Regions from separate parts of the Xanthomonas hawaiiensis genome, predicted to be linked through region 2. Evidence: predicted binding sites of a transcription regulator. Region 2 holds the regulator's gene; the other holds the start of a gene.
What was found. The regulator FliA, encoded in region 2, starts transcription of late flagellar genes. The targets are predictions, from matches to a motif close to TAAAGTTTNNCNNNCNNNGGCCGATAA.

Region 1: the regulator FliA is predicted to act here: its motif matches at 2,214-2,240, upstream of PG878_RS07130 (methyl-accepting chemotaxis protein).

The regions. Positions count from the first base shown of each region.
Region 1 covers NZ_CP115873.1:1,642,813-1,647,227, forward strand. Annotated here, with positions in the region: gene PG878_RS07125 (methyl-accepting chemotaxis protein) at 1-1,614, shown strand, start outside; gene PG878_RS07130 (methyl-accepting chemotaxis protein) at 2,409-4,415, shown strand, end outside.
Region 2 covers NZ_CP115873.1:2,582,217-2,586,631, forward strand. Annotated here, with positions in the region: gene flhF (flagellar biosynthesis GTPase FlhF) at 1-1,163, shown strand, start outside; gene PG878_RS11150 (MinD/ParA family ATP-binding protein) at 1,150-2,034, shown strand; gene PG878_RS11155 (RNA polymerase sigma factor FliA) at 2,031-2,780, shown strand; gene cheY (chemotaxis response regulator CheY) at 2,800-3,192, shown strand; gene PG878_RS11165 (protein phosphatase CheZ) at 3,193-3,804, shown strand; gene PG878_RS11170 (chemotaxis protein CheA) at 3,809-4,415, shown strand, end outside.

The sequences.
Region 1 (4,415 bases), 940 kb from region 2:
AGCCTGACCGTACCGCTGACCCGCGCCACCCGGGTGGCCGAGGCCATCGCGCGCGGCAAGCTGGACAACGATGTTCAGACCGACGCCACGGACGAGACCGGGCGCCTGTTGATCTCGATGCAGGGCATGCAGCAGCAGGTCAGCAACCTGATCAGCGCGCAGATGGAGATGGCCAGGCGCCACGACGCCGGCGAAGTCAGCCATCGCATCGATGCAGAGGCGTTCCCCGGCGACTACGGGCGCATGGCCGCCGAAACCAATGCGCTGGTGGCCTCGCACCTGGCGGTCAAGACGCGCCTTGCGCAGATCATGGGCCGCTATGCGATCGGCGACCTGTCGCAGGACATGGACCGCCTGCCCGGCGAGGAGGCGGTGTTGAGTCAGACCATGGACGAGGTCAAGGCCAACCTGTCGGCGATGAACGAGCAGATCAAGCAACTGGCCACCTCGGCCGCCGATGGCGACTTCAGCGCGCGCGGCGACGCCGAGCGCTTCCAGTACGACTTCCGGGTGATGGTGGAGAGCCTGAACCAGCTGATGGCCACCGCCGACGGCAACCTGCAGGCGCTGTCGACGCTGCTGCAGGCGATCGCCGCGGGCGACCTGACCGCACGCATGCACGGCGAGTTCCGCGGCGTGTTTGCGCAGATGCGCGACGATGCCAATGCCACCGCCGAGCAACTGGCCGGCATCGTCGGCCGCATCAAGCATTCGGCGGTGTCGATCAATGCCGCCGCTAGCGAGATCTCCGCCGGCAACGACGACCTGTCGCGCCGCACCGAGCAGCAGGCCGCCAGCCTGGAAGAAACCGCCGCCTCCATGGAAGAGCTGACCTCCACGGTGCGGCAGAACGCCGAGCACGCGCGTCAGGCCAATCAACTGGCTGCCGGCGCGGCCTCGGTCGCCGCGCAGGGCGGCAGCGTGGTCGGTGAGGTGGTGGCCACCATGAGCGGCATCGAAGCGTCCTCGAAGAAGATCGGCGACATCATCTCGGTGATCGACGGCATCGCCTTCCAGACCAACATCCTCGCGCTCAACGCGGCGGTGGAAGCGGCGCGTGCCGGCGACCAGGGCCGCGGTTTCGCCGTGGTCGCCAGCGAGGTGCGCACCTTGGCGCAGCGCTCGGCCAGCGCCGCCAAGGAGATCAAGAGCCTGATCGACGACTCGGTGAGCCGTGTGGCCGAAGGCTCGGCCCTGGTCGATCAGGCCGGCAAGACCATGACCGAGATCGTGACCTCGGTGCAGCGCGTCACCGACATCATGGGCGAGATCTCGGCTGCGTCGCAGGAACAGTCGGCCGGCATCGAACAGGTCAACCAGACCGTCACCCAGATGGACGAGGCCACCCAGCAGAACGCGGCGTTGGTGGAAGAGGCCAGTGCCGCGGCGCGCTCGATGGAGCAGCAGGCGGTGGAGCTGAGCCAGGCGGTGGCGCTGTTCAAGCTGGACGCCGCGGCGGCCGCGCCGGTGGTCCAGGCGCCGCGTCAGCACGCCGCCCCGGCGCCCGCAGGTAAGCGCAGCGTCGGCCCGGCAGTGGTGAAGGCCTTGCCGGCACGACGTGCGGCGCAGCCGGCAGCGGCGATGGCGCTGGACAAGGATTGGCAGGAGTTCTGAGCCGTACGAGGCGTGTCATCGGGCGGGCGGCGCAGTGCGCGCCGCTCGCTCTGTCGCAGGCCGGCGGCCTTGGTGTCGCCGGTGTCGTGTCCAGCCGACGCGGGCGCCGCGCGCGTCGGTCGAGCGACCGCACCCTGGTCGACGCGGCGGCCTGACCGCAGGGGCGACTCCACAGCGTGCCTCTGCACGGTGCATCGCTCTCACACGGTTTCCCTTGCGCGGTTGCGCGCGTACGCGCGCCGTCTGCTCCAAGCGTCGCCGTCATCCGTGCATCCATCGCGCGTCGCCGTCGACGTGCTTCCATGTCACGCACGCGCCGAGCGCTGTCGCGCAACACCTCAGCTCCGACCGATGCGGCAATGCGAACGCGATCGCATTCCGCGCCTGTTCCGCGCATCTAGAGGTGCGCATGCGCCATTGGATCGACCCAGTTTCTGCGTGCCGCGCGCATATGCAGCATGCAAACGCCATGCCGCTTGTTGCAACACGACATGCACGCGCCTTTCACGCAAAACCGCCAATCGCGCGTCGCGTGCATTCGCCCTCCACACCCCTGTCATATGCCTGAGGGTGTTCAAGAAATTCCCTGCAATCGCCTCTCAAGTCTGGCCGCAGGGGGCCGTTACATCGCCCGCACATTGAGCGGGATGCGGTATCAAGCGTTTGATTCGAAACGCTTTTTCACGGCTTGTTCATCTTGTTTCGATGCGGGCGCACACAACGGCGACTGGTCGGCGTGCGCAGTCCGGGGCACCCGATTGCCCCTCTCAAATTCCCCCAAACAGGTCATTTCCATGATTGCATTCCTTCAGCGCTACAACGTCGGCGCCCGGCTCGCCACCGCATTCGGCATCCTCATCCTGCTGTCCTCGGCGCTGGTCGTCGCCGGGCTGTTCACCCTGTTCCAGGCGCGCGAGCGGCTGGACGGCATCGTCCAGCGCAATATCGCCGCGATCCGTGCCTCCAGCGAGATGCTCAACGCGAGCTCTGTCGTGGCGATCAATGTCCGCAATATCGTGTTGCCGACGTCCCAGGAGGACAACATCCGCTTCGCCAAGGTCATCACCGAGCAGCGCGCGCGCTATCAGGCGGCACGCAATCGGGCGGGTGCCATTCCCAGCGGTGCGCAGAGCCAGGCTGTGCTGGAGGAGGTCGATCGCGCCCGCGCGCTGACCGTGGACGTCAACAACCGCGTCATCGATCTGGGCATGCACTACAAGCCGGACGAAGCACTGGCCCTGCTGATGGGGACGTCTGCGCCGCTGACGCAGAAGTGGCAGGATGCAATCGCCCGCTACGCCGATCTGCAGGCCACCCGCAGCAATGAGGCCTATGCGGCCGCGACGGCCGCGATGGCGCGTGGGCGCGCCATGCTCATCGCCGGCGGCCTGGCGGTGGTGCTGGTCAGCAGTGTGCTGGCCTGGTTGATCACCCGCAGCCTGACCGTGCCGCTGGCCCGCGCCACCCGCGCCGCCGAAGCCATCGCCAAGGGCCGCCTGGACAACGACGTGGCCACCGACGCGCGCGACGAACCCGGCCGCCTGCTGCTGGCGATGGGCGGGATGCAGACGCAGCTGCAGCGCTTCTCGCGCGAAACCGCGTTGATGATCGAGCTGCATGCCGACAAGGACATCAGCCACCGCATGCCGCAGGACTTCCCCGGCGTGTACGGCGAGTTGAGCAAGGGCATCAACACCATGATGTTCGAGCACCTGGATGCCATCGTCGAGGCGGTGGAGATCCTCAACGAGTACGCCAACGGCGACCTGCGCCGCGACGCGCGCCGTCTGCCCGGCAGCCGCGCCGTCCTGCACGAGTCGATGGATGCGGCCAAGGCCAGCCTGCTGGCGATCAACACCGAGATCAAGCGCCTGGCCGCGGCGGCCGCGGCCGGCGACTTCAGCGCCCGCGGCGATGCCGCGCGCTTCCAGCACGACTTCCGGCTGATGGTGCAGGACCTCAACGCGATGATGGAGGTCAGCGACCGCAACCTGGGCAAGCTGTCGTCCCTGCTGCAGGCCATCGCTGCCGGCGACCTGACCGCGCGCATGGACGGCGAGTTCCACGGCGTGTTCGCGCGGATGCGCGACGACGCCAACGCCACCGCCGACCAGTTGACCGGCATCGTCGGCCGCATCCAGACCGCGGCGGTCAGCATCAATGCCGCCGCCACCGAGATCGCCACCGGTAACGACGATCTGTCGCGCCGCACCGAGCAGCAGGCCGCCAGCCTGGAGGAGACCGCCGCCTCGATGGAGGAGCTGACCTCCACGGTGAAGCAGAACGCCGAACACGCCCGCCAGGCCAACCAGCTCGCCAGCGGCGCGGCCTCGGTCGCCTCGCAGGGCGGCGCGGTGGTGGGTCAGGTGGTCGAGACGATGAGCGGCATCGAAGCCTCCTCGAAGAAGATCGCCGACATCATCGGCGTCATCGACGGCATCGCCTTCCAGACCAACATCCTGGCGCTCAATGCGGCGGTGGAAGCCGCGCGTGCGGGCGACCAGGGCCGCGGCTTCGCGGTCGTTGCCAGCGAAGTGCGCACCCTGGCGCAGCGTTCGGCCAATGCCGCCAAGGAGATCAAGACGCTGATCGACGATTCGGTGACCCGCGTCGCCGAAGGCTCGGCGCTGGTCGACCGCGCCGGCAGCACCATGCAGGAGATCGTGGCCTCGGTGCAGCGCGTCACCGACATCATGGGCGAGATCTCGGCCGCCTCGCAGGAGCAGTCCGCCGGCATCGAGCAGGTCAACCAGACCGTCACCCAGATGGACGAAAGCACGCAGCAGAATGCGGCGCTGGTG
Region 2 (4,415 bases):
AGTTCAGCATCCCCGAGGACGTGTTCCGCAACGCCCCGATCAGCGTGCCCATGCCCAGCCCGTTCGCCGCCGCCACGCCGGCACCGGCCGCCGAGGCCGCGCCGGCCTGGCGCGACGACGTGCCCGCGGTGGCGCTGACCCCGGTGGCGAGCCCGGCCCCGGCCGCGCCCGTCGCGACCGCCGATGCCCCGGCCGCTGCCGGAATCCCGGCGGCCGCGGCGCTGGCGGCGGTGCCGACCTTCCCCGCCCCGCAGAACGACGAACAATTGACGCAGCTGCGCGACGAACTGGCGCTGATGCGGCAGATGATCGAGCGCGAGATGAACCGCCTCACCGACGAGCGCCTGCGCGGCTCGCCGGTCCGCGCCCAGGCGCTGGAGCTGATGGACGACTACGGCTTCGACAGCGGCATCACCCGCGACGTGGTCATGCAGATCCCCGCCGACCTGGAGCTGCACCGTGGCCGCGGGCTGATGCTGGGCCTGCTGTCCAAGCGCCTGCCGATCGCCGCGCTGGACCCGCTCGAGGAAGGCGGCGTGATCGCCCTGATCGGCCCGACCGGCGCCGGCAAGACCACCACCATCGCCAAGCTGGCCTCGCGCTTCCTGGAGCGCCATGCCGCCCGCGACGTGGCCCTGGTCACCACCGACACCATCCGCGTCGGCGGCCGCGAACAGCTGCACAGCTACGGCCGCCAGCTCGGCATCGCCGTGCACGAGGCCGACAGCGACGCCGCGCTGCAGCAGCTGCTGGAGCGCCTGGCCGACTACAAGCTGGTGCTGATCGACACCGCCGGCATGGGCCAGCGCGACCGCGCCCTGGCCGCCCAGTTGCACTGGCTGCGCGCCTCGCGTGTGGTCCGGTCCTTGCTGGTACTCCCCGCCAACGCCCATTTCTCCGACCTGGACGAGGTGGTGCGCCGGTTCGCCGGCGCCGACCCACAGGGGGTCATCATGACCAAGTTGGACGAGACCGGGCGGTTCGGCAGTGCCTTGTCGGTGGTCGTGGACCACCGCCTCCCCATCACCTGGGTGACCGATGGACAGCGCGTGCCGGACGACCTGCACCGCGCCAACGCCGCCAGCCTGGTATTGCGCCTTGAAGATTTGCGGCGCGCTGCCGATAAGCCCTGTACTCCGGAGCAGACCCATGCCGTCGCGTGACTACGTCAATCTGACCAATGCCTTCCCCCTGTCGGCGACGCGCAGCGAACCGCTGGGTCCGGTGCGCACCATCGCCGTGACCGGCGGCAAGGGCGGCGTGGGCAAGACCAACATCTCGGTCAACCTGTCCATGGCGCTGGCCGACATGGGCAAGCGCACCCTGCTGCTGGACGCCGACCTGGGCCTGGCCAACGTCGACGTGCTGCTGGGGCTGACCCCCAAGTTCACCGTGGCCGACCTGGTCGCCGGGCGCTGCACCCTGGAAGAGGTGCTGATCGACATGCCCAACGGGCTGATGGTGGTGCCCGCCGCCTCCGGCCGCCGCTACATGGCCGAGCTGCCGCCGGCCCAGCACGTGGGCCTGGTCAACGTGTTCTCCGAGCTGCAGCGCGAGCTGGACATCATGATCGTCGACACCGCCGCCGGCATCACCGACAGCGTGCTGACCTTCTGCCAGGCCGCGCAGGACGCGGTGGTGGTGGTCTGCGACGAGCCGGCCTCGATCACCGACGCCTACGCCCTGATCAAGGTCCTCTCGCGCGAGCGCGGCGTGGACCGGGTGCAGATCGTCGCCAACATGGTCCGCGACCTCAACGAAGGCCGCCTGCTGTACGACAAGCTCAGCCGGGTCTGCGAGAAGTTCCTCGGCGACGTGTCGCTGAACTACCTGGGCTGCGTGCCGCAGGACGACTGGCTGCGCCTGTCGGTGCAGCGCCAGCAGCCGGTGGTCAAGGCCTACCCGTCCAGCCCGTCGGCGCAGGCGATCAGCGAGATCGCCCGGCGCACCGCACGCTGGCAGGCGCCGACCGCCCCGCGCGGCAACGTCGAGTTCTTCGTCGAACGCATCATCCAGCGCGGGGTGGCCGCATGAACGCCGCCGCCCACTACCGCGCCGTCCAGCGCAACAGCGCCAACGACTACATCGCCCAGCACTCGGACCTGGTCCGGCGCATCGCCCACCACCTGGCGGCGCGGCTGCCGGCCAGCGTCGAGATCGACGACCTGATCCAGGCCGGCATGATCGGCCTGATCGAGGCCTCGCGCAGCTACGACGCCGAACAGGGCGCCTCGTTCGAGACCTACGCCTCGATCCGCATCCGCGGCGCGATGATCGACGAGATCCGCCGCGGCGACTGGGTGCCGCGCTCGGTGCACCGCCGCGCCCGCGACGCCGCCTCGGCGATCCGCAAGATCGAACAGAGCACCGGCCGCGCCGCCGCCGCCAACGAAGTGGCCGCGGCGATGGACATGCCGCTTCCCGAATACCTGCGTTTGATGGAAGATGCCGCCCGCGGCCAGGTGCTGAGCCTGGAGTCGCGCATCGAGGACCATGGCGAGCTGGATACCATCGCCAAGGGCGGACCCAATCCGCAGCAGATGCTCGAGCGCAGCGAATTCGGCCGCGAGCTGGGCAAGGCCATCGCGCAGTTGCCCGAACGCGAGCAGTTGGTGCTGTCGCTGTACTACGAGCAGGAATTGAACCTCAAGGAAATCGGCGCGGTGCTCGGGGTCAGCGAGTCGCGCGTGTGTCAGATCCATGGCCAGGCCACGGTACGGTTGCGCGGACGCCTGAAGGCGTTCGAGGTCGCCGATGCCGGTCTGGAAGACGAAGAATAGGAACCCTTAGGAGTCAGTGGTGAACAAGAACATGCGGATTTTGATCGTGGACGATTTCTCGACGATGCGACGCATCGTCAAGAATCTGCTCGGCGATCTGGGCTTCACCAACACCGCCGAGGCCGAAGACGGCAACAGCGCCCTGGCCGCGCTGCGCTCGGCGCCGTTCGAGTTCGTGGTCACCGACTGGAACATGCCGGGCATGACCGGCATCGATCTGCTGCGCAACATCCGCGCCGACGACAAGCTCAAGCACCTGCCGGTGCTGATGGTCACCGCCGAGGCCAAGCGCGAGCAGATCATCGAGGCCGCGCAGTGCGGCGTGAACGGCTACATCATCAAGCCGTTCACCGCGCAGACGCTGCAGGAGAAGCTGGGCAAGATCTTCGAACGCCTGGGAGCGACCGCCTAAATGGAAGCCACCGCCGAACGTACCGCCCTGATCGAACGCCTGCAAGGCGCGCTGGACGCGCTGGAAAACGGCGACGAGGCCGGCTGGCGCAGGGAGATCGACACCCTCGCCGCCTGGCGCACGCGGCCGATGATGCAGGGCCTGAGCCGGCTCGCGCGCGATCTGGGGCAGGCGCTCGGCGAACTGCCGGTGGTGCCCAGCGAGGCCGGCGAGCTGGACGACGCCTGCTCGCGCCTGGACCACGTGGTGGAGATGACCGAACAGGCCAGCCACCGCACCCTGGACCTGGCCGAGGAATGCCGTGCGCTGGCCGACCAGCTCGCCGCCGGCGGCCTCAGCGGCGACCAGGGCGAGATCCTCGACAAGATCCGCCACAACCTCACCGAAATGGCCCTGGCGCAGAGCTTCCAGGACCTGACCGGGCAGATCATCCGCCGCGTCGCCGGCATCGTGCGCCGCGTGCACGAGGGCTTCGGCGCGCTGGGTCTGCCGCCGAAGGAAGAAAACAAGAAGGCCGACGGCAGCCTGGCCGGCCCGGCCCTGCCCGGCCTGGACCGCCACGGCGTGTCGCAGCACGACGCCGACGACCTGCTGTCCGGATTGGGACTGTAATGCCATGAGCGCCGTACCCGACGACATCGCTGCCGACTTCATCATCGAGGCCCAGGAAATCCTGGACCGGCTCGGCGAGCAGTTGGTGTCGCTGGAGCAGGCGCCCGAGGACAGCGGCCAGCTCAACGCCGTGTTCCGCGGCTTCCACACGCTCAAGGGCGGCGCCGGCTTCCTGGCGATCAACGCCATGGTCGAGCTGTGCCACGCCGCGGAGGAAACCCTGGGCATGGCCCGCGCCGGCCAGGCCACCCTGCAGGCGCGGCACTTCGACGCCGCGCAGCAGTCGCTGGACTACCTGCAGTCGATGCTCGACGCCTTCGGCAGCGGCCAGGAGCCGCCGCGCGCGCCGCCCGAGCTGATCGCGCAGTTCGACGCCCACGGCGACGCGGCGCCGGCAGCGGCCAAGAGCGCCGCGCCGGCGCCCGCCGCGGCACCCGCCGCCGTCCCGGCCACCGCCGCGGCCGCGGGGGACCTGATCAGCGACGACGAATTCGAGGCGCTGCTGGACCAGTTGCACGGCGATGCGCCGCCGACGGCCACGCCGCAGGCGCTGCAGCCGGCGCCGCGCGCGCCCAGCGCCGCGCCCAAGGCCGCGGCCGCCCCGGCCAAGG